3 regions of the Streptomyces sp. NPDC029466 genome follow, and region 3 is predicted to be linked to each of the others. Evidence: riboswitches for the same ligand, from Rfam matches in the RefSeq annotation. Region 3 holds a riboswitch; each other region holds the start of a gene.
The links. Region 3 has a riboswitch for cobalamin ahead of nicT (Nickel transporter NicT). Riboswitches for the same ligand answer to the same signal wherever they lie in the genome.
Positions count from the first base shown of each region.

Region 1: linked by a shared signal. The riboswitch ahead of ACZ4XD_RS17005 (cobalamin biosynthesis protein) and the one ahead of nicT (Nickel transporter NicT) in region 3 are both predicted to bind cobalamin.
Region 2: linked by a shared signal. The riboswitch ahead of cobN (cobaltochelatase subunit CobN) and the one ahead of nicT (Nickel transporter NicT) in region 3 are both predicted to bind cobalamin.

Region 1 is NZ_JBVHZH010000020.1:8,038-15,105, forward strand. It holds gene ACZ4XD_RS16995 (caspase family protein) at 1-1,715, opposite strand, end outside; gene ACZ4XD_RS17000 (effector-associated constant component EACC1) at 1,721-2,158, opposite strand; cobalamin riboswitch at 2,362-2,511, shown strand; gene ACZ4XD_RS17005 (cobalamin biosynthesis protein) at 2,665-3,723, shown strand; gene ACZ4XD_RS17010 (cobyric acid synthase) at 3,806-5,377, shown strand; gene ACZ4XD_RS17015 (putative cobaltochelatase) at 5,433-7,068, shown strand, end outside.
Region 2 is NZ_JBVHZH010000004.1:122,568-129,635, reverse strand. It holds gene cobN (cobaltochelatase subunit CobN) at 1-2,038, opposite strand, end outside; cobalamin riboswitch at 2,075-2,207, opposite strand; gene ACZ4XD_RS05790 (cobalamin biosynthesis protein CobG) at 2,369-4,090, shown strand; gene ACZ4XD_RS05785 (precorrin-8X methylmutase) at 4,184-4,864, shown strand; gene cobJ (precorrin-3B C(17)-methyltransferase) at 4,933-6,558, shown strand; gene ACZ4XD_RS05775 (hypothetical protein) at 6,637-7,068, opposite strand, start outside.
Region 3 is NZ_JBVHZH010000001.1:172,555-179,622, reverse strand. It holds gene ACZ4XD_RS00790 (M20/M25/M40 family metallo-hydrolase) at 1-495, shown strand, start outside; gene ACZ4XD_RS00785 (CaiB/BaiF CoA transferase family protein) at 546-1,772, shown strand; gene ACZ4XD_RS00780 (enoyl-CoA hydratase/isomerase family protein) at 1,769-2,554, shown strand; gene ACZ4XD_RS00775 (VOC family protein) at 2,889-3,389, shown strand; partial or broken gene nicT (Nickel transporter NicT) at 3,569-4,727, opposite strand; cobalamin riboswitch at 4,738-4,984, opposite strand; gene ACZ4XD_RS00765 (alpha/beta fold hydrolase) at 5,117-5,965, opposite strand; gene ACZ4XD_RS00760 (MarR family winged helix-turn-helix transcriptional regulator) at 5,962-6,606, opposite strand; gene ACZ4XD_RS00755 (hypothetical protein) at 6,830-7,068, shown strand, end outside.

The DNA.
Region 1 (7,068 bases), on a different contig from region 3:
AGCGGGGCGTCCAGGGCCGGGCAACTGCCGGTGGCGCGGCCGAGGTTGTAGTCGGCGAGGGACTTCTCCGACACCAGCGGCGCGGACTTCGTACGGTCGACGGAGCCGGCGGCGTCCGCGTCGGGGCGCAGTGAACACAGCAGTTCGGTGCTGCCCGCGTACTGGCTGCCGGGGGCGGACAGCCGCTCCTCGGCGTGCCGGGCCAGGGTGGGGTCGGGCGCGCCGGAGGAGGCGGCGTCCGCGCCGTCGTGGGTGAGGTAGAGGCCGAGGGTGTGCAGCAGTCCGGTGCCGGACAGCACCGGGCTCGGCCGCAGCAGCCGGAGGTCGCGGTGGGTGCGGTCGGTGCCGGTGAGCAGCTCCCGCCAGGAGGCGCCGGCCGGTTCGACGTCGTCCAGCCGCCGGTGTGCCGGGATGCCGACGACCAGGGGCGTGTAGGCGACCGGGGCGCTGTAGTGCAGGGTCGCCGGGGAGCCCTTGGCGGGCATCCCGCGGCGGGCTTCGTAGTAGTCGGCGGTGGATTCCGGGATCCATATGTCGGGCTGGGGTCCGGGCCGGTAGAGGGGGTCGATGCCCTTGTCGGTGCCCTTGTCGTCGTCCGGCCCGTCCTTGGCGGTGCCGTGGGCCTCGCCCTGCCAGCGGTCGGCGGCGGCGAAGCCCTGGTCGACCTGGTCCTTGGCGGCGGAGTAGACGGTGATCTGGGCGCGCCGGCAGCCGTCGGGGAGGTCGCCCTCGCCGTCGAGGGGCCGGGTGTTGGCGGCGGACATCTCGTAGTCGAAGGCCGCCTGGCGCAGCGCGGGTTCGGCCTCGGGGGCGGTGAGCAGCCGCAGTTCGAGGGCGGGCGGGCAGGCTTCGGCGCCGCCCGGGAGGTTCAGCAGGACGACGCCGGCGGTGGCCGGTACGGCGATGATCGCCAGCACCATCAGGATACGGAACCAGTGCCGGAAGGAGGTGTTCAGCCGGCGCCGTAATCGGATCCGCAGCGGGGTGGGCGGCCGGACGCCGGGGGTGGCGAAGGACAGGATGACGTCGTCGACGGTGTTCTGCTTGGCCGAGCGGGGCTCCCAGACGTCGCCCATCGGGGTCCGCTCGCCGGCCAGTTGGTCCCGCAGCTCGCGGACGAGGTCCTCGAAGGTGACGAACCGCTTGCCGGGGATGCCCTGTTCCAGGATCTGCCGCAGGGCGCGGGTGAAGACACTGCCGCCGGTGGGCTCCTCGCCGCTGAAGATCCGGCGGTTGGGCTGTGCGGCCATCAGCAGCGAGGTGGGGGTGCGGCAGGCGTGGAAGGCCTCCCCGGCGTTGCCGGCGTAACAGCACTCCAGGACGATCACGATCCGGTCGGCCCGCGCGTTGTCCAGGTAGGACAGCACCGTGTCCTGCCAGGAGACGGTTTTGTGCCGCCGTTCCGAGGCACCGACCATGAGCTGGAGATTGCCGCCGTCCGGGCCCACCCGGCCGTGGCCGGAGAAGTACACCAGCAGCAGCCCGCGGGCCTCCTGGGTGACGGCGTCCAGGGCCTGTTCGACCTCCCAGGGCTCCTGGGGCCGGCAGATGACGACCTCGCCCTTGGTGAAGAGGTCGGTGCCGGGGGCGAGCAGGACGCGTTCGAGTTCCCCGGGGTTGTCCCGCACCGCGGGCAGCGGCCGCAGGTGGCGGTAGTCGTCGACACAGATCAGCAGGGCCCGGTTGACCTTGCCCCGTGCGTCGTATTCGGACATCCGGCTCAGTCCCCGGCGGTGCTGCCGCCCCCGTTCGCCGGGCTGCCGGGATCGGGGCGTTCAGGAGCCGCGGCGCCCGGTCCCGCTTCGCCCAGCGCGCGCAGCTCGCCGTCCCCGCCGCCGACCGCCACGGCGGGCCGTTCGCCGGTGTCGCGTTCCTCCCTGCGGCGGCGCAGCCACTCGCGCAGGGCGATGCTCAGGCCCTTGGTGATCTCGGCGGCGACCGCGCCGACGACGACGAGGATCAGGTCGTCGACGCCGATGGCCATGTCGCCGGGTCCGTCGTCGCGCTCCTCCGCCGGCCGCAGCTCCCAGTCGTGCGACCGCCGGTTCAGCCAGGGCTCGCGCTCCAGCCACGCCTTGAGGTCCTCGACGTCCTGGTCAGGATTGTTGGTGCCCGTGATCCTGATACGGATCTCATGACGGTCAGCGCGCTGCGGCATCCCCCGGCCCCCTTCCGGCGGCCCCTTCGCCGCCGTGCACCAGATAGTGACGCGGGATCAGGTGCGCGGGCAACCGTCCGTGACCCCTCAGCCACGCTGTGGCGTGCGCCACAGCGCCTGCCACAGGGCAGCGTCGCAGGTCAAGGGTGAGTTGACGGCGTTCGCGGGGCGTGGTGGACTGCCGGAGCCAATCGGCGACAGCAGAGGAAGTCCGGTGCGAATCCGGCGCGGTCCCGCCACTGTCACCGGGGAGCGTTCCTCCAGCGAAGGCCACGGTCCGCCTCGCATGCGTCGGATGACGTACGCGGGACTGGAAGGCCGGAGGACACGCCGATCCGGGAGCCAGGAGACTCTGGTCGCCGTCACGTCGAGCCAGGGCGCGGACCCTGAGTGAGGACATACCGCCATGCCCGGCCGCCCCTTGAGATCGCCACTGCCCACCGCCGCAGGGCTCCTTCGGGGCCGGGCGGGACAGCACGGACGCCTTCGCACGGCGGTCTGACCCGATGCGCGGCGAACACGCGGGATATGTGTACGGCGCGGCCCTCGGCTTTCTCGGCGACCTGATCGCGGCGGATCCGCGGCGCGGCCATCCGGTGGCCGCGTTCGGCCGGGCCGCGGGTGCCGTCGAACGCCGGCTGTGGCGCGACCACCGCGGTTACGGGGCGGCTCATGCCGTGCTGTGTGCGGGCGGAGCCGCTGCCGGTGCGGCGCTGTTGGAGCGCGCTGTGCGGGGCACTGCTCCCGCTTCTTTGCTGTCGCTCCGTGGTGGCGCCGGGGTCGCGCTGACCGCGGCGACGGTCTGGGCCGTGCTGGGCGGCACCTCGCTCGGCCGGGAGGCGCGGGCCGTCGGCGGGGCGCTGACGGCGGGTGACCTGGACGTGGCACGGGAGCGGCTGCCGCATCTGTGCGGGCGCGATCCGCAGGCGCTGGACGGGCCGCAGATGGCCCGTGCGGTGGTGGAGTCGGTCGCCGAGAACACCTCCGACGCGGTGGTGGGTGCCCTGGTGTGGGGCGCGCTGGGCGGGGTGCCCGGTCTGGTGGCGTTCCGCGCGGTGAACACCCTGGACGCGATGGTGGGGCACAAGTCGCCGCGCTACCGCCGTTTCGGCTGGGCCGCGGCCCGGCTCGACGATCTCGCCGGCTGGCCCGGCTCCCGGCTGACCGCCGCGCTGACCGTACTCGCGGGCCCCGACCGGCGCGGTGCGCTGCGGGCCTGGCGGGCGGACGGCGGGGCGCATCCGAGCCCCAACGCGGGCCCGGTGGAGGCGTCGTTCGCGGGTGCGCTGGGCGTACGGCTGGGCGGCACGCTGGCGTACGGCGGGCGGGTGGAACACCGTCCGGTGCTCAACGGCGCGGCGCCGCAGGTGGCGGTGCCGGACATCGAACGGGCGGTGCGGCTCTCCCGCCGGGTGAGCGCGCTGGCACTGGTGACGACGGTGGCCGCGCGGGCCGCGGTCGGCGTGGCGCGGGCGGCGGTGGCCCGTGGGGCGGTCGCTCGTGGGGCCGGGGGGCGCGGGCGTACGGCGGGATGGGTATGCGGGCGTAAGGCGGGCCCGGTATGAGGCCGTCCGTTTTTTCCCCGCCGCCCACCCCCCTTCGGGGGGTGGGCGGGTGTAGTGACCCGAAGTCCAGGAGGAGGACCCGGTGAACGGGCGGTTGAAGGCAGCCGGCGGGGCGGTCGGCGGTGGCCTGTTGGTGGCCGGTACGACGTCCGACGCCGGTAAGAGCGTGGTGACGGCGGGGATCTGCCGCTGGCTGGTCCGGCAGGGCGTCCGGGTGGCGCCCTTCAAGGCACAGAACATGTCGCTGAATTCGTTCGTCACGCGCGAGGGCGCGGAGATCGGACGGGCCCAGGCGATGCAGGCCGCCGCGGCGCGGGTGGAGCCCACCGCGCTGATGAACCCGGTCCTGCTCAAGCCGGGCAGTGACCGCAGCAGCCAGGTGGTGCTGCTGGGGAAGCCGGTGGGCGAGCTCAGCGCCCGCGGGTACTTCGGGGGGACGTCCCAGGGGAAGGCGCAGTACGCGGGCCGCCGGGAGCAGTTGCTCGGCACGGTGACCGACTGCCTCCAGGAGCTGCGGCGTACCCATGACGCGGTGATCTGTGAGGGCGCCGGCAGTCCCGCCGAGATCAATCTGCGGCGTACCGACATCGTGAACATGGGCCTCGCACGGGCCGCCCGTATCCCGGCGGTCGTGGTCGGTGACATCGACCGCGGCGGGGTGTTCGCCTCGTTCTTCGGCACCACCGCGCTGCTGTCCAAGGAGGACCAGGCGCTGGTCGCCGGGTATCTGGTCAACAAGTTCCGGGGTGATGTGACGCTGCTGGAGCCGGGGCTGGAGATGCTGCGCGGCCTGACCGGGCGGCAGACGCTGGGCGTGCTGCCCTTCGCGCACGGGCTCGGCATCGACGAGGAGGACGGCCTGAGGGTGTCGCTGCGCGGGGCGGTGCGCGAGAGCGTGGTCGCGCCGCCGCACGGCGCGGATGTGCTGCGGGTGGCGGTCTGTGCCGTGCCGCTGATGTCGAACTTCACGGACGTGGACGCGCTGGCCGCCGAACCGGGCGTGGTGGTGCGGTTCGTGGACCGGCCCGAGGAGTTGGCCGACGCCGACCTGGTGGTGCTGCCGGGGACCCGGGGCACCGTCCGGGCGCTGGCGTGGCTGCGGGAGCGCGGCCTGGCGGACGCGATCGCCCGGCGGGCCGCCGAGGGGCGCCCGGTGCTGGGTATCTGCGGCGGCTTCCAGATGCTGGGCGAGCGCATCGAGGACGAGATCGAGTCGAAGGCGGGCGTGGTCGACGGGCTGGGCCTGCTGCCCGTACGGGTGCGGTTCGCGGCGGAGAAGACGCTGGCGCGGCCGGCCGGTACGGCGCTGGGCGAGCCGGTGGAGGGGTACGAGATCCACCACGGTGTCGCCGAAGTGAGCGGCGGGGACCAGGAGTTCCTGGACGGTTGCCGGGTTGGCTCCGTATGGGGCACGCACTGGCACGGCTCGCTGGAGAGCGACGGCTTCCGCCGGGCCTTCCTGCGGCGGGTCGCGGCGGACGCGGGCCGGGCGTTCGTCCCGGCCCCCGACACCCGTTTCGGGGTGCTGCGCGAGGAACAGCTGGACCGGCTGGGCGATCTGATCGAGGAGCACGCGGACACCGCCGCGCTGCTGCGGCTGATCGAGGAAGGGGTGCCGGAGGGACTGCCGTTCGTCCCTCCGGGGGCGCCATGAGGGGTACACACACGACGAATCCGGAGCTCGACGGCGACGTGGAGGACGACACAGCATGACGACCGCGCACAACACCACCCCGCAGTACCCCTTCACCGCGGTGGTCGGGATGGAAGATCTGCGGCTCGCGCTGCTGCTGAACGCGGTGAGCCCCGCGGTCGGCGGCGTGCTGGTCCGCGGCGAGAAGGGCACCGCCAAGAGCACCGCCGTCCGGGCGCTGTCGGCGCTGATGCCGGCCGTGGACGTGATCAGCGGCTGCCGCTTCGCCTGCGCCCCGGCCGCGCCGGACCCCGGCTGCCCCGACGGGCCGCACGGGACCGGCGGCGTCGAGGAGCGCCCGACGCGGATGGTCGAACTCCCCGTCGGCGCCTCCGAGGACCGGCTGGTCGGCGCGCTGGACATCGAGCGGGCGCTGTCGGAGGGCGTGAAGGCCTTCGAGCCGGGCCTGCTGGCGGACGCGCACCGCGGCATCCTGTACGTCGACGAGGTCAATCTGCTCCATGACCACCTCGTGGACCTGCTGCTGGACGCCGCCGCCATGGGCGCCTCGTACGTGGAGCGCGAGGGGGTCTCCGTACGCCACGCGGCCCGTTTCCTGCTCGTCGGGACGATGAACCCCGAAGAGGGCGAGCTGCGGCCGCAGTTGCTGGACCGGTTCGGGCTCACGGTCGAGGTCGCCGCCTCGCGCGAGCCCGACGAGCGGGTGGCGGTCGTCCGGCGCCGGCTGGCCTACGACGCCGATCCGGCCGGTTTCGCGGCGGACTGGGCGGCCGAGGAGGACGCGCTGCGCGGGCGGATCGCCGCGGCCAGGGAGCTGCTGCCGCGGGTGACGCTGGGCGATGCGGCGCTCCGGCAGATCGCCGCGACCTGCGCCGCGTTCGAGGTGGACGGGATGCGCGCGGACATCGTGATGGCGCGTACCGCCACCGCGCTGGCCGCCTGGGCGGGGCGGACGGACGTCCTGGAGGAGGACGTGCGGCAGGCGGCGCTGCTGGCGCTGCCGCACCGCCGGCGCCGCAACCCCTTCGACGCCCCCGGCCTGGACGAGGACAAGCTCGACCGGACGCTGGAGGAGTTCGGCGCTGACGAGGGCGCGGACGGCGACGACGATCCGGAGCCGGACGGTCCGGACGGCGGTCCCGACGGGGGCGGACCGGACGGCGGCGGCCCGGAGGGCGGCGGGCATCCGCCCCGGGACGGCGGGCCGGACGAGGCGCCGCTTCCGCCGGAGGCCGAACTCCCCCACCAGCAGGACCGGGAGGCCCCGCGGACTCCGCAGGCCCCCGAGCCCGCGCCCGAGCCGGAGAGCGCGCCGCAGGGGGGCGCGGCCGGGGAGAAGGCGGCGGTCGGGGCCACCGAGCCGTTCAAGACCCGGCGCCTGGATGTGCCGGGCCTGGGCGAGGGCGCGGACGGCCGCCGCTCCCGGGCCCGTACCGCCCACGGCCGGACGACCGGCGCCCGCCGCCCCCAAGGCGCCCTGGGCAAGCTGCATCTGGCGGCGACCGTGCAGGCGGCGGCGCCGCACCAGCGGGCCCGCGGCCGCAGCGGGCGGGGACTGGTGGTGCGCCGGGACGATCTGCGCGAGGCGGTACGCGAGGGGCGGGAGGGCAATCTGGTCCTGTTCGTCGTGGACGCCTCCGGTTCGATGGCGGCGCGGAAGCGGATGAGCGCGGTCAAGGGCGCGGTGCTCT
Region 2 (7,068 bases), on a different contig from region 3:
CGGCCGGCGCGCCGCCCAGCACATGGAGTCCGTCGCGGATCTGGGCGTCCTTGACCTCGCACAGCCAGCCGTCGACGTGCAGCAGGAAGTCGTCAAAGCCGTCGTCGTCGGGGCGTTCGTCCATCCCCAGGTCGTGGTCGAGCTTGGCGGCCTGGATCAGCGTCCAGATCTGGGCGCGGATCGCGGGCAGCTTGGCCGGGTCCATCGCGGAGATCGCCGCGTACTCATCGAGGAGCTGTTCCAGGCGCGCGATGTCGCCGTAGGACTCGGCACGGGCCATCGGCGGGACGAGGTGGTCGACGAGGGTGGCGTGCACCCGGCGCTTGGCCTGGGTGCCCTCGCCGGGGTCGTTGACCAGGAAGGGGTAGATGAGCGGCAGGTCGCCGAGGGCGGCGTCGGGGCCGCAGGCCGCGGACAGGCCCGCGTTCTTGCCGGGCAGCCACTCCAGGTTGCCGTGCTTGCCCAGGTGGACCATGGCGTCCGCGCCGAAGCCGCCGTCGTCGGCAGACGCCGCGATCCAGCGGTAGGCCGCCAAGTAGTGGTGCGAGGGCGGCAGATCGGGGTCGTGGTAGATCGCGATCGGGTTCTCGCCGAAGCCGCGCGGCGGCTGGATGAGGATCAGGAGATTGCCGCGGCGCAGCGCGGCCAGCACGATGTCGCCGTCGGGGTTCCGGCTGCGGTCGACGAACATCTCACCGGGCGGCGGCCCCCAGTGCTGCTCGACGGAGTCCCGGAGTTCCTGCGGCAGCGTGGCGTACCAGCGCTTGTAGTCGGCGGCCGGAATGCGGACCGGGTTACGGGCGAGCTGTTCCTCGGTGAGCCACTCCTGGTCGTGGCCGCCGGCCTCGATGAGGGCGTAGATCAGCTCGTCACCGTCGCCGGACTCCAGGCCCGGGACCGGCTCGGCGGTCTCGTCACCGAAGTCGTAGCCGTCCGCCCGGAGGCGGCGCAGCAGGGCCACGGCACTGGCCGGGGTGTCCAGCCCGACCGCGTTGCCGATGCGGGAGTGCTTGGTCGGGTAGGCGGACAGCACCAGCGCGAGGCGCTTCTCCGCGGCCGGGATGTGGCGCAGCCGGGCGTGCCGGACGGCGATCCCGGCGACCCGGGCGGCGCGCTCGGGGTCGGCGACGTAGACCGGCAGTCCGTCCTCGTCGACCTCCTTGAAGGAGAACGGGACGGTGATCAGCCGGCCGTCGAACTCGGGGACCGCGATCTGCGAGGCGGCGTCCAGCGGCGAGAGCCCCTCGTCGTTCTCCTCCCAGGCGCTGCGCGGCCCGGTCAGGCACAGCGCCTGAAGGATCGGCACGTCCAGGGCGGCCAGCGCGCCCGCGTCCCAGGACTCGTCGTCGCCGCCCGCGGAGGCCTCGGCGGGCTTGCTGCCGCCCGCCGCGAGGACCGTGGTGACCAGGGCGTCGGCGCTCCCCAGCGCCTCGATCAGCTCCGGCTCGGGGGCGCGCAGGGAGGCCACGAACAGCGGCCGGGCGCGCCCGCCGGCCTCCTCGATCTGCTCGCACAGGGTCCGTACGAAAGCGGTGTTGCCGCTCATGTGGTGGGCGCGGTAGTAGAGCACGGCGACCAGCGGGCCGGTCTGGTTGCGCCCTTCCCAGTCCAGCGGGCCCCAGGACGGGGCGGGCTCCGGCGGCTCGAAGCCATGGCCGGTCAGCAGCACCGTGTCGGAGAGGAAGCGGGCGAGCTGGTCGAGGTTGGCCGGGCCGCCGTGCGCGAGATAGGCGTGCGCCTCGGCCGCGATGCCGACCGGGACCGTGGACTGCTCCATGAGCTGGGCGTCGGGGGCCTGTTCACCGGTGAGCACGACGACCGGCCGGTGCTGGTCCTCGGCGAGCAGCACCTCCAGGCCCTCCTCCCAGGCGCGGATACCGCCGAGGAGACGTACGACGACGAGGTCGGTGCCCTCCAGCAGCGCGGGGAGTTCGGCGACGTCGAGGCGGGCGGGGTTGGCGAGCCGATACGGCACGGGACCCGTGGCCGCCCGGGCGCTGAGCAGGTCGGTGTCGGAGGTCGACAGCAGCAGAAGCATGCGAGCGCAGGCCTTCCTCGGGGTATCCGCGCCCCGGGTGGTCGTATGGACGGCGGGAGTTCCTGGCTCACCCGGCAGCTGCCGGGTTCACAGTGGCGGGACCGCGCCGGATTCACACCGGGCTTCCTCCCTGGGGCCGTAAGGCCCTGCGCCGTCGCTGGCGTCGGCGGGCCGTCCGACCCACCGACCTGCATAGTAAGGGCTGCGGCCGAGCGAGGTAAGCGGGCCTCCGGACCTGCCGTATCGGGACGGGGGCGGGCGCCTCCGTACGCGCATCGGGCCGCGAGCTTGGCCGGATCCGGCCCGGATGGGCCACCCACCTCCGTGGGTATGCTCGCGGCCATGCCGCCCTCCCCCTCGACACGGCCCCCCGGGTCCGAGCCGCCCATACGGGACCGCGGTGACGCCTGCCCGGGAGCGCTGCGGCTGCACTCCGCCGCCGACGGACACCTCGCCCGAGTGCGACTGCCCGCCGGAGACTTGACGGTTCGTCAGGCCGAGGCACTGGCTGATGCCGCGGACCGGCTCGGGGACGGCCATCTCTCCCTCACCTCCCGCGGCAACGCGGAACTCCGCGGCCTCCCGGACGACTGCGGCAGCCGGCTCGCCGCCCTGCTGCGCGACGCCGGTCTGCTGCCCTCCGAGCGCCACGAACGCATCCGCAACATCCTCGCCTCCCCCCTGGCCGGACTGGACCGGCACACCCCTTCTGACGTGCGGTTGTGGGCCCGTGAGCTGGACGGACTGCTCTGCACGAGCGAGTCCGCGACCGCGCTGTCGGGCCGCTTCCTCTTCGTCCTGGACGACGGCCGGGGCGATGTGGCGGCGCTCGGCGGCGATGTGAGCTTGGTCGCAGAACCGGCCGGGACCGAGGCACCGACGGACCACGGGCACCAGTCCGAAACCGGACATCCGGCCCGCCCCGGAGCCAGTGCCCTGCTGCGGGTCGGCGACTACCCGGCGGCCCTGCGGATCGCCGGCCCGGACGCCCCACGCGCCGCCCTCACCGCCGCCGAGGCATTCCTCTCCGCCGCCGAGGCGAGCGGCAGCGGCGCCTGGCGGGTCCGTGAACTCCCCGCCGGCCATGGCCTGACGGCCCGGGCGGTCGCGGAGCGGCTGCGGGGGGCGGGGGTTGAGTGTGTGCTTGTGGCTGCGGCGGCGGACGTGGTCGGGGCGGCCGACGTGGCTGCTGCGGCGCAGGTGGCTGAGGTGCCCGGCACCAACGAGCCTGCCGCGCCCAGCTCCCCGCCGTACTCCGCCTCCGCGCCATACGCGACCTCCGCTCCGTACGCGGCCCCCGCGCCGCACCGCGCCCGCACCCCCTACGCCGACTCCTCCGCCCCCGGCATCATCGAGGGCGGCGACGGAGCGCACGCGCTCTCGGTTCTCGCGCCGCTGGGGCGGCTGTCCGTCGCGCAGTGGCGGCTGCTGGTCGCCGTCGCCGCGGCGGACGGGGACGGCGTTCTCCGGCTCACTCCCTGGCGCGGCATCGTCATCCCGGGGCTGTCCGCCGACGCGGCGACCGCCCGTCTGCGTGAGCTGGCCACCGCCGGGCTGATCACCGACCCGGACTCCCCCTGGCACCGCATCGGGGCCTGCACCGGCCGCCCCGGCTGCGCCAAGTCCCTTACCGATGTACGGGCCGACGCCACGGCCGCGGTCACGGCGGGCACCCCCGTCCCCGTATCGGCATCCGGCTCCGGCTCCGGCACCGGCACCGGCACCTGCCCCGACCCCATCCGCCTCCCTGGCAAAGCGGAGCCGGGACCGGGACCCGAGGCGGAGCCGGGGCCCGGACCGGAGGCGGGGCCGAAGCCGGAGCGGGGACCGGGACCGGGGCCGGGGCCGGGGCCGGAGGCAGGGGCGGACAACTCGGCCCCCCGCCACCACCTCCCCGTGTACTGGTCCGGATGTGAGCGGCGCTGTGGGCACCCGCACGGCGCCTGGGTCGATGTGCTGGCGACGGCGGACGGCTACCGGGTCTCGGTCGTCCGGCCGAAGACCCCACCCGCCCCGGCGGCACCCCCCGCTGCCCCCTGCTCCACCTCATGAAGCGCCGCTCCAGAGGCCCGTGCCCCACCCCCGGAACCGCCCGACCCACAGCGCCCTCCCCCACCTCATGAACCACCCCCGAACCACAGCGCCATGTCCCACCGCCAGAACCGTCCCGTACCCGACAAACCCGAGGCCACAGTGACCGCGTTCGACTACGAGAAGGACGGTGCGGCGATCTATCGCCAGTCCTTCGCCACCATCCGCGCCGAGGCGGACCTCGGCGGCCTGCCCGCCGACGTCAGCCGGGTCGCGGTCCGGATGATCCACGCCTGCGGCATGGTCGACCTGGTACGCGATCTCGCCTTCACCCCCGAGGTGGTGGCCCGCGCCCGCGAGGCGCTGCGCGCCGGTGCGCCGATCCTCTGCGACGCCAACATGGTGGCCAGCGGCGTCACCCGTAAGCGGCTGCCGGCCGACAACGACGTGCTGTGCACCCTCGCCGACCCGTCGGTGCCGGACCTGGCCGCCCGGATGGGGACGACCCGCAGCGCCGCCGCCCTGGAGCTGTGGCGGGACCGGATGGAAGGCGCCGTGGTCGCGTTCGGCAACGCCCCGACCGCCCTCTTCCGGTTCCTCGAAATGATCGAGGAGGGCGCGCCCCGCCCCGCCGCCGTGATCGGCATACCCGTCGGCTTCATCGGCGCCGCGGAGTCCAAGGACGCGCTGATCGCACACCCGTCGGAACTGGACCACATCGTCGTGCGCGGGCGCCGGGGCGGCAGCGCCATGGCCGCCGCCGCGATCAACGCCCTGGCAAGCGAGGAAGAGTGAGCGTGAGCGAGCAGCAGCTGACCGGTCGCCTCTACGGTGTGGGCCTCGGCCCCGGCGACCCGTCCCTCATGACGGTCCGGGCGGTCGAGGTCATCGCCGAGGCCGACGTCATCGCCTACCACAGCGCCCGGCACGGACGTTCCATCGCGCGCTCCATCGCCGCACAGCACCTCCGCGCCGACCACATCGAGGAAGCGCTGATCTACCCGGTCACCACGGAGTCGACCGATCACCCCGGCGGCTACCGGGGCGCGCTGGACGAGTTCTACGAATCCGCGGCGGCCCGCCTCGCCGCGCACCTCGACGCCGGCCGCACGGTCGCCGTCATCTCCGAGGGCGACCCGCTCTTCTACGGCTCCTACCAGCACATGCACAAGCGGCTGGCCCACCGCTATCCCACCGAGGTCATCCCCGGCGTCACCTCCATCAGCGCCGCCGCGGCCCGCCTGGGCAAGCCGCTCGCCGAGGCCGACGAGGTCCTGACGATCCTCCCCGGCACGCTCCCGGAGGAGGAACTGACCGCCCGCCTGACCTCGACCGACACCGCCGTCGTCATGAAGCTGGGCCGCACCTTCCCCACCGTCCGCCGCGCCATGGAACGCGCCGGCCGCCTCCCGGAGGCCCACTACGTCGAGCGCGCGACGATGTCCGGCGAACGCACGGAGCGGCTGGCGGACATCGACGCGGAGACGGTCCCGTACTTCTCCGTCAGCGTCGTACCGAGCCGCATCGCCGACCTGCCACCGGCGGGCACGGCAACGACCGCGGGTACGGCCACTGCCTCGGGTACGACCACTGGCGCGCCCACGGCCCCGGCCACGACCACGACCACGGCCGCCGCCGCAGCTGAGGCCATCGCCACAGCCACAGCCACAGCCACCGACGAACCGTCCGGCACCCCCGACATGGCCTCCTCCCCCCTTGAGGCGGAGCCCTCCCCTCACCCCGGCGAGGTCGTGGTCGTCGGCACCGGTCCGGCCGGTCCGCTCTGGCTGACGCCCGAGTCCCGTGGCGCCCTGGCCGCCGCCGAGGACCTCGTCGGCTACACCACCTACCTGGACCGCGTCCCGCTGCGCCCCGGCCAGCGCCGCCACGCCTCCGACAACAAGGTCGAGTCCGAACGCGCCGAACTCGCCCTCGACCTGGCCCGCCGCGGTCGCCGGGTGGCCGTGGTCTCCGGCGGCGACCCGGGCATCTTCGCGATGGCCACCGCCGTTCTGGAGGTCGCCTGCCAGTCCCCCTACCGGGCCATCCCCGTACGGGTCCTCCCGGGCGTCACCGCCGCCAACGCGGCCGCCGCCCGCGCCGGCGCCCCGCTCGGCCACGACTACGCGGTCATCTCCCTCTCCGACCGCCTCAAGCCCTGGGAGGTCATCGCCGAACGCCTGCATGCCGCGGCCGGTGCCGACCTGGTCCTCGCCCTCTACAACCCCGGCTCCCGCAGCCGCACCTGGCAGGTCGGCAAGACCCGCGAACTCCTCCTGGAACACCGCGCCCCCGACACCCCCGTCATCCTCGCCCGCGACATCGGCGGCCCCGAGGAGTCCGTCCGCACGGTGCACTTGGCCGACCTCGACCCGCACCAGGTCGACATGCGGACGCTCCTGATCGTCGGCTCCTCCCAGACGCAAGCAGTACGGCGCGACAACGGAACCGAGGTCGTGTGGACACCGCGGAGGTATCCGGAGAAGTAGGGCGAGCGGAATGGTGTGTGGCCCTCCGGTGACAGGGGGCCACACCCCGGGCCCTCCCCGCAGCTGGGCGACGCACCATCACTTGGACCAATACGGGTCACGCACGTCCGGCGCGTAGTTCGGGCCGCCGTTGGGCGCCTTGGGGAACTTGTCGCCTTCCTCTCCGTAGATGTCACCACTGGGACCATCGGACAGAGCGCCGACACTGGCACCGATGCGGACGTCGCCGACACCACCGACCCTGAGTGACACAATGCGGCCGTCCGATGCCATAGCAGACATCGAAGGTTCGCGGGGATTCGAGTCACGAAGCCTGAAGCCCTCCTTCGCCCAGTGCTTGTAGACGACCGTAAGCAACTCCTTCAGCTTCGCCTGGGAGAACTTGGTACGCACATAGCGGTCCCGATCCACACTGACTTCACCATCCGCCGTGTTCGTGAACGAATTCCTCCGCTCCGACATGTGCGCCGGACCTTCTCGCCATTTGAGCCGGGGATGTATCGCGGCGAA
Region 3 (7,068 bases):
AACGGGCTGTCCTTCTATGAGCGGCTGGCCGACCGCCCCACGCTCACGATCAACGGGCTCACCGCGGGGGATGTGGACCGGACCATCATCCCCGACACCGCGGAGGCGGGCGTCGATATCCGGCTGACGCCGGGTCAGGACCCGCAGGCGGTCTTCGAGCGGGTGGCCGCCCATCTGCGGGTCCATGCCCCCGAGGTGACGGTCACCATGGTCTGTGGCGTACCGGCGTCCCGGACCTCGATCGACAACCCCCATACGCCCAGGGTGGCGCGGGCCATCTCCCGGGTGACCGGGCGTGATCCGCTGCTGATCCCTGCCTATGGCGGCACGCTGCCCGACTGGATCTTCACCGGGATCCTCGGTGTGCCCAGCATCGGCCTGCCGCTGGCCAACGCCGACCAGGCCAACCACGCGCCCAACGAGAACCTCCGCGTCGACTACTTCCTCGACGCCACCGCGATCTGCATGGAGCTCCTGCTCGAACTGGGTTCCTGAATACCCGGCCGCCCGGCGAAACCCACTGGAACAGAGGCGTGACACCGCACATGCGCACCACATCACAGCCCAAGCCCTGGCTCGTCCACGACGGAACCCTCACCGGACTGAAGGTTCTCGATCTGTCCCGCATCCTGTCCGGGCCGTTCTGCACCATGGTGCTGGCCGACCTGGGCGCTGATGTGATCAAGGTCGAGGACCCCGTCTCCGGCGATGACACCCGCGTCTGGGGGCCGCCCTTCCAGGGCGAGGACGCGGCGTACTTCCACAGCGTCAACCGCAACAAGCGCGGTATCGCCGTCGACCTCAAGGACCCCGACTGCCTGCGCCTGGTACAGGAGTTGGCCACCACCGCCGATGTGATCGTGGAGAACTTCCGGCCCGGTACGGCGGCCCGTCTCGGGCTGGGCTACCAGGACGTCCGCGACCGCAACCCCGCCGTGGTGTACGCCTCGATCAGCGGCTACGGGCAGACCGGACCGTACCGGAGCGAGCCGGGCTACGACGCGATCGCGCAGGCGGTCAGCGGCGTCATGAGCGTGACCGGCGAACCCACCGGGCCGCCCGTGCGCTTCGGGGTGTCGCCGGCCGATCTGGCGGCCGGGATGTGGGCCGCCATCGGCGTCCTCGCCGCCCTCCGCAACCGCGAGCACACCGGCACCGGCGACTGGGTCGATGTGTCGCTGCTGGACGGCCAGGTGGCCTGGCTGAGCTACGTCGCCAGTGGGTACTTCTCCTCCGGCAACGTTCCGCAGCGCTACGGTTCGGCCCATCCCACGATCGTGCCCTACCAGGCATTTCCCACCGCCGACGGCCACCTGATGGTCGCCGTCGGAAACGACGGGCAGTGGCGCCGCTTCGCCACCGCGATCGGGCTCGCCGCGCTCGTCGGCGACCCACGCTTCGCGACCAACTCGGACCGGGTCCGCCATCGTGCGGAGCTGCTCCCACTCATCGAGCGCGCGCTGGGTGCCCGTGGGGCCAAGGAATGGGCCGTGCTCCTGACCGAGGCGGAGATACCGGTCGGGCCGATCAACACCGTCGACGAGGCCCTGCGGCACCCCCAGGTCGTCGCGCGCGGCATGGTCACCGAACTCGACCACCCCGACGCCGGCACCCTGCGCACCCTCACCTCGCCCATCAAGCTCTCCGACCATCCGGCGACCGTGCGCACACCGCCGCCCCGCCACGGGGAGCACACCGCACAGGTGCTGACCGACATGGGGGTCGGCCCGCGGCAGTGGTCCGACCTGTGCGCGCGAAAGGCCGCGAAGTGACCGCCGTACCCGCGCCCGACGTCAGCATCGCGATGGTCCGGTCCGGGGCGGTCGCCGAGATCCGGATCGGTGACGGCAGCCGGCGCAACGCCCTCCCCGGCGAGGCCTGGGCGCGGCTGGCCCGCCAGGTCAGGGAACTCGGGGCCTGCCGGTCGCTGCGGGTGCTGGTGATCCGGGGGCACGGTGACACGTTCTGCGCCGGCTCCGACATGACCGACTGGGTGGATGCGGAGCCCGGATACGTCGAGGAGTCCTTCGCGCGCATGGAAGAGGCGTTCTCCGCGATCGAGGACTGTCCTGTCCCGGTGATCGCCGAGATCCGCGGGGTCGCCGCCGGAGCGGGATGCCAGCTCGCCCTCGCCTGCGACCTGCGGCTGATGGCGGATTCTGCCCGGATCGGGATGCCGATCGCCCGGCTCGGCATCCTCGCCAGCCCTGCCTTCGCCGCCCGCATGGTGGCCGTTGCCGGACCGTCCGTGGCACGGGAGTTGCTCTACACCGGCCGGCTGGCCGACGCCTGCACGGCGGTGGCGCTCGGACTGGCCGATCACCAGGTGCCCGCGGCGCAACTCACCGACCGCACCGGCCGGCTCACCGCTGCCATCGCCGAGCAGCCGCCGGCGGCGATCCACGCCGCCAAGCTGGCGGTCGGCGCCGCGCTGGAGCCGCAGCGGACAGCCACCGCCGTCAACCCGCGGCCCGCAGTGGCGCACTCGCACTTCGGCCCGGCGATCGCTGCCTTCCTCGGACCGTCCGCGACAGCCGCACCGGATCCCCCCTAGCGCCCTGAGCAGGGAGCACGTGCGGCGGACGGGAGGTGAGGGCCTCAGGTCCGCCGCAGGCGCTGTTGTTCGCCGTGCGGGTGCTGTGTATCGTCGGAAGCAGTGGCTTGAAGTTTCAAGTACTTGTACGCGACCTCGCGGGGCCGGACCCGAGCCCCGGAGATGGCTGCCGTGCCCCGTGCGCACTCGGAGTGCGCCATGGACGGGACGTCTGCCGGCCGGATACCGGCCGGCAGGCCCTGGGCAGGGGCGGGGTGTGCGAGGTAGAGCAGAAGCAGGGGAGGGCGGCGGCGCCACGGCGGTGTCGCGGCCGGGAGATCGGAGACCAGGTTCCATGTCCGTACGACGTCTGAACCACGCGGTGCTCAACGTCCGCGATGTGACACGGTCGGTGGCGTTCTACACCGAGGCCCTCGGGCTGACGGTGGATGTCGAGATACCGGGGCGGGCCGCGTTTCTCAGCGCTCCCGGCTCGCTCAATGATCACGATCTGGGGCTGTTCGCGGTGGCGCCGGACGCGCCGGGGCCCGAGGCCGGACGGGTCGGGCTGTACCACCTGGCCTGGGAGGTCGGCACGCTCCGCGAACTCGTCGAGGCCCGCACCCGGCTCGACGAGCGCGGTGCCCTGGTGGGATCGACCGATCACCTCGTCGCCAAGTCGCTGTACGCCAAGGACCCGGACGGCAACGAGTTCGAGGTGATGTGGCGGGTCCCGCGGGAGGACTGGCCTGGCCCGGACCAGCCGGACCGGCTGCTGCCCCTCGATCTGGCCGCAGCCCTGGAGCAGTGGGGGCCGGACCGGGAGACGGGCGCCGCTGCGGGCTCGGCGACCTGAGGGCGGGACCGAGCCGGGCGGGTGAGGGGGCTGGGAGAAGCTCGGGCAGTTGAGCGCTCCGGATCGGCTCGGCCGCCTGCGGGCGCGGGCCCGGCAGGGGCCCCGAGGGGCCGGGAGCGGCTCGGGTGCCAGGGAGGGGGCGGCCGGTGGCGCGCGAGCAGGCGCCGGGCCGCCTTTCCTCAGGTTCCCGGCGCGGTCTGCTCCGCCGTCTCGGCTCGCCCGGCCCGCTCCGCCCAGCGCTTTTCGACGCCGGCCAGTCGCCAGTACGCCAGCGCCGCGGCCCACACGACCACGAACAGGCCGACGATGATGAAGCCGACATTGTCGAGGTCGAGGCCGGAAATCCAGCCGGTCACCGCGTCGTTGAGGCCGAGCTTGTCGTGCAGCACGGTCACCAGCTCGATGGTGCCGATGAAGAAGGCGACGGCGATCGACAGGCCGGTGATGGCGAGGTTGTAGTAGACCTTGCGCACCGGGTTGGCGAACGCCCACTGGTAGGCGAAGTTCATGAAGGTGCCGTCCAGGGTGTCGAACAGGCTCATCCCGGCGGCGAACAGCAGCGGCAGACACAGGACCGCGTACCAGGGCAGGCCCGCCGCCGCGCCGCTGCCCGCCATCACCATCAGGGTCACCTCGGTCGCGGTGTCGAAGCCGAGCCCGAAGAGGAAGCCGAGCGGGAACATCTGACCCGGGCGGGAGATGGAGCGGGTGAACCGCCCCAGGAAACGGTTCATGAAGCCGCGCGCGTCGAGGCGCTGCTCCAGCTCGGCCTCGTCGTACCGGCCGTCGCGCATCCCGCGGAAGACCCGCCAGATCCCGGCCAGCGCGATGAGGTTGAGAGCGGCGATGAGGTAGAGGAACGTGCCCGAGACCGTGGTGCCGACGGTGCCCAGGATCTGGTGCGTACGGGACTCGTCGTTGAGCAGCGTGCCGGCGAGCTGGGCACCACCGGCCACGAGGGCCGCCATCACCACGACCACGCTGGAGTGGCCGAGGGCGAACCAGAAGCCGACCGACACCGGCCGCTTGCCGTCGGCCATCAGCTTGCGGGTGGTGTTGTCGATCGCGGCGATGTGGTCGGCGTCGAAGGCATGCCGCATACCGAGGGTGTACGCGGTGATGCCGAGCCCGACGCCGAAGACCTGGCTTCCGACGGAGTAGTGGTTCGGGACCACGAGCAGGAAGAGCACGCCGAAGGCCACGACATGCAGCCCGGCTATGACGGCCATCAGGCCCGCGGTACGGACGGTGTCCTGCCGGCGCCAGCGGAACGTGGCGGGGGCAGGGGAGTTCGGGGTATCGGTGGACAGGGCCATCCGGGCGGTCACGCTCCAGCACCTCGTGGATCAGTTCGTGAGATGCCGTGGCCGGTCTCCTGGCTTGGGGGTACCACCCTGCTCCTTTAGAGCTTGGGGGAGGGTGCCCGCGTCCGCCCCCGCCTTCCCGGCCGCGGGCTGCGGTCAGTGGCGCCGCGGGCGCGCCAGGCGCCCGCGGAAGGGGTGGAAACTCCCCGATCACAGTGGCGAGGGCCGCTCCGGGCTGGGACCACAAGGTCCGTCACCGGCTTCCCGAACACCACGGCCCGGCCACTCTAGCCGCCGGCCCCGCGGCGCGAGGTGTGTGGGGGTTTTCCGCCGTCCGCGGGGCACGGCCCGCGGTGGACCCGTCACCGGGGGCCGGTTGCGGTGGGCCGGTCGCGGGAGTCAGTTGTCCAGGGACGACGGGAGTCAGTAGTCCAGCGACGAGAGGAAAGCGTGCAGTTCGTGGTCGAAGAGCGGGGTGTTCTCCAGGTTGACCATGTGGGCCGCACCCGGTATCCGGACCCTTCGGGCGCCCGGGACGGCCAGGGCTATCGCATGGGCGTTGGCGGAGATGTCGCGGCTGTCGAGGTCGCCGTCGAACACGACCGTCGGCACCCGGACCTCGCCGAGGCGGTCGGCGGCGCCGACTTCGAGGGGCATTCCGGCGCCCATTCCGTCGGCATGGACCTCCACATTGGCCGCGGCCGAGGCGCGCATCCGTTCACGGAATCCCGGGTGCACCGCGGACGGCTCGCGATGCGGCCCGTCCACCCATATCCGCAGGAAGTGTTCGACATACCGCTCCGCGCCGTCCGGTGCGCCGATCGCGGCCACCTGCTCCTTGATGTGCGCCAGGACGAAGGGGTCGGTGAAGGCCCGGCCGCTGATTCCCGGGGAGGCGAGCGCGAGGGCCGTCACCCGGCCGGGGTGGGCGAGGGCGGTGTCCAGCGCGACCCGCGCGCCGTGGGAAAGGCCGACGAGGACGGCGCTGGGGACGTCGAGTGCGTCCAGCAGGGCACACAGGTCGTCGTGGTGGGCGAAGTCGCCGGTCACGGTGGAGGACAGGCCATGGCCGCGGGCGTCGTAACGGATCGCGCGCAGCCCGGAGTTGACCAGCCAGGTGAACTGCTCGTCCCACATGTGCTGGTCGAGCATGCCGCCGTGCAGCAGCACCACCGCGGGGCCCGAGCCGGCCGTCTCGTAGAACAGCTCGCCCTCGTCGACCGGCACGAGGCCGTTGTCGATCTCGGACCAGGCGGTGATTCTCTGCGTCATTCTCCTGACCGTCCTTTGTGCATGAGAGGGGGCGGGGCGGGTCTGTCGTCGTGGCCTTCAGAGCTGCCGTTACTACGGTTACTGCTGTTCGTGCCGTTACTGCCTGCGCTGCCATGACTGTCCCGACTGCCCTGACTGTCGGTTTCCTCCCGTTGAACGCGCGAGTCGTTCGCCAGGTGCCGGAATTCCTCGCCGAGTCGGTCGAGAACGTGCAGCGTGGTGCGGACGTCCTCGGCGGGCAGGTCAGCCAGCCGCTGCCGCAGCTCCGTCGCCTCGAACTGCTGGACCCCGCGTATCGCCGCCGTGCCTTCGGTCGTGAGCCGGATCAGGGACGAGCGGCGGTGGGCGGGATTCGGGGCCGTGGCGACCAGGCCCAGCTCCGCGGCGTGGTTCACCCAGCGCTGCACCGGCTGGCGGTCGAGTCCCATCGAACGCGCCAACTGCGGGACGGTGCGGGGTCCTTCGGTGCGCAGGGCGTCCAGGAGTGCGTGTTCGCCGGCGGTCATGCCCGTGTCCGCCAGTTCGCGCTCCACCGCGCGCACGACCGTGCGGTGCAGGGGCCACAGCCGGCGGATGACGTCGTACAGCAGATCTTCAGTGGCCGCCGGCTCCCCGGCGCCCTCCCCCTCGGTATCCCTCACCGCAGCCCCTCTCGCCCCTCGGGCATCCCCATGGGCATCTGCATCGATGTCCGCGTCGACGTCCGCATCGACATCTTCATCAACGCCCCCCTCAATGACACTCGTGATGTCATGATGACATCGCTGATGTCGTTTGGGAAGGGGCCTGCCGCGGAATGGAGTTGAGGGGACGGATGGGTGGGATGAGGCTCATGTGGTCGGGGCGAGGAAAGGTGGACGGCGGATGAAGGTCGGTCTGTTGCGCGCGGTCGGGGTCGCCACGGCGGTCTACGGGGTGGCGGTGACCGCGGTGCCCGCCCTGCTGGCACGGCCCTCGGGGCTGGTCGATGAGGAGGGGCGGACCGGGCGGGCGACGCGCACCTCACTGCGTCCGCTGGCCTGGCGGGACGCGGTGAGCGGGCTGGCGCTGGCGGTGGCCCCGGAAGGCCCGGCGCTGCGCACCGCCGCGTATGTGCGGATCGC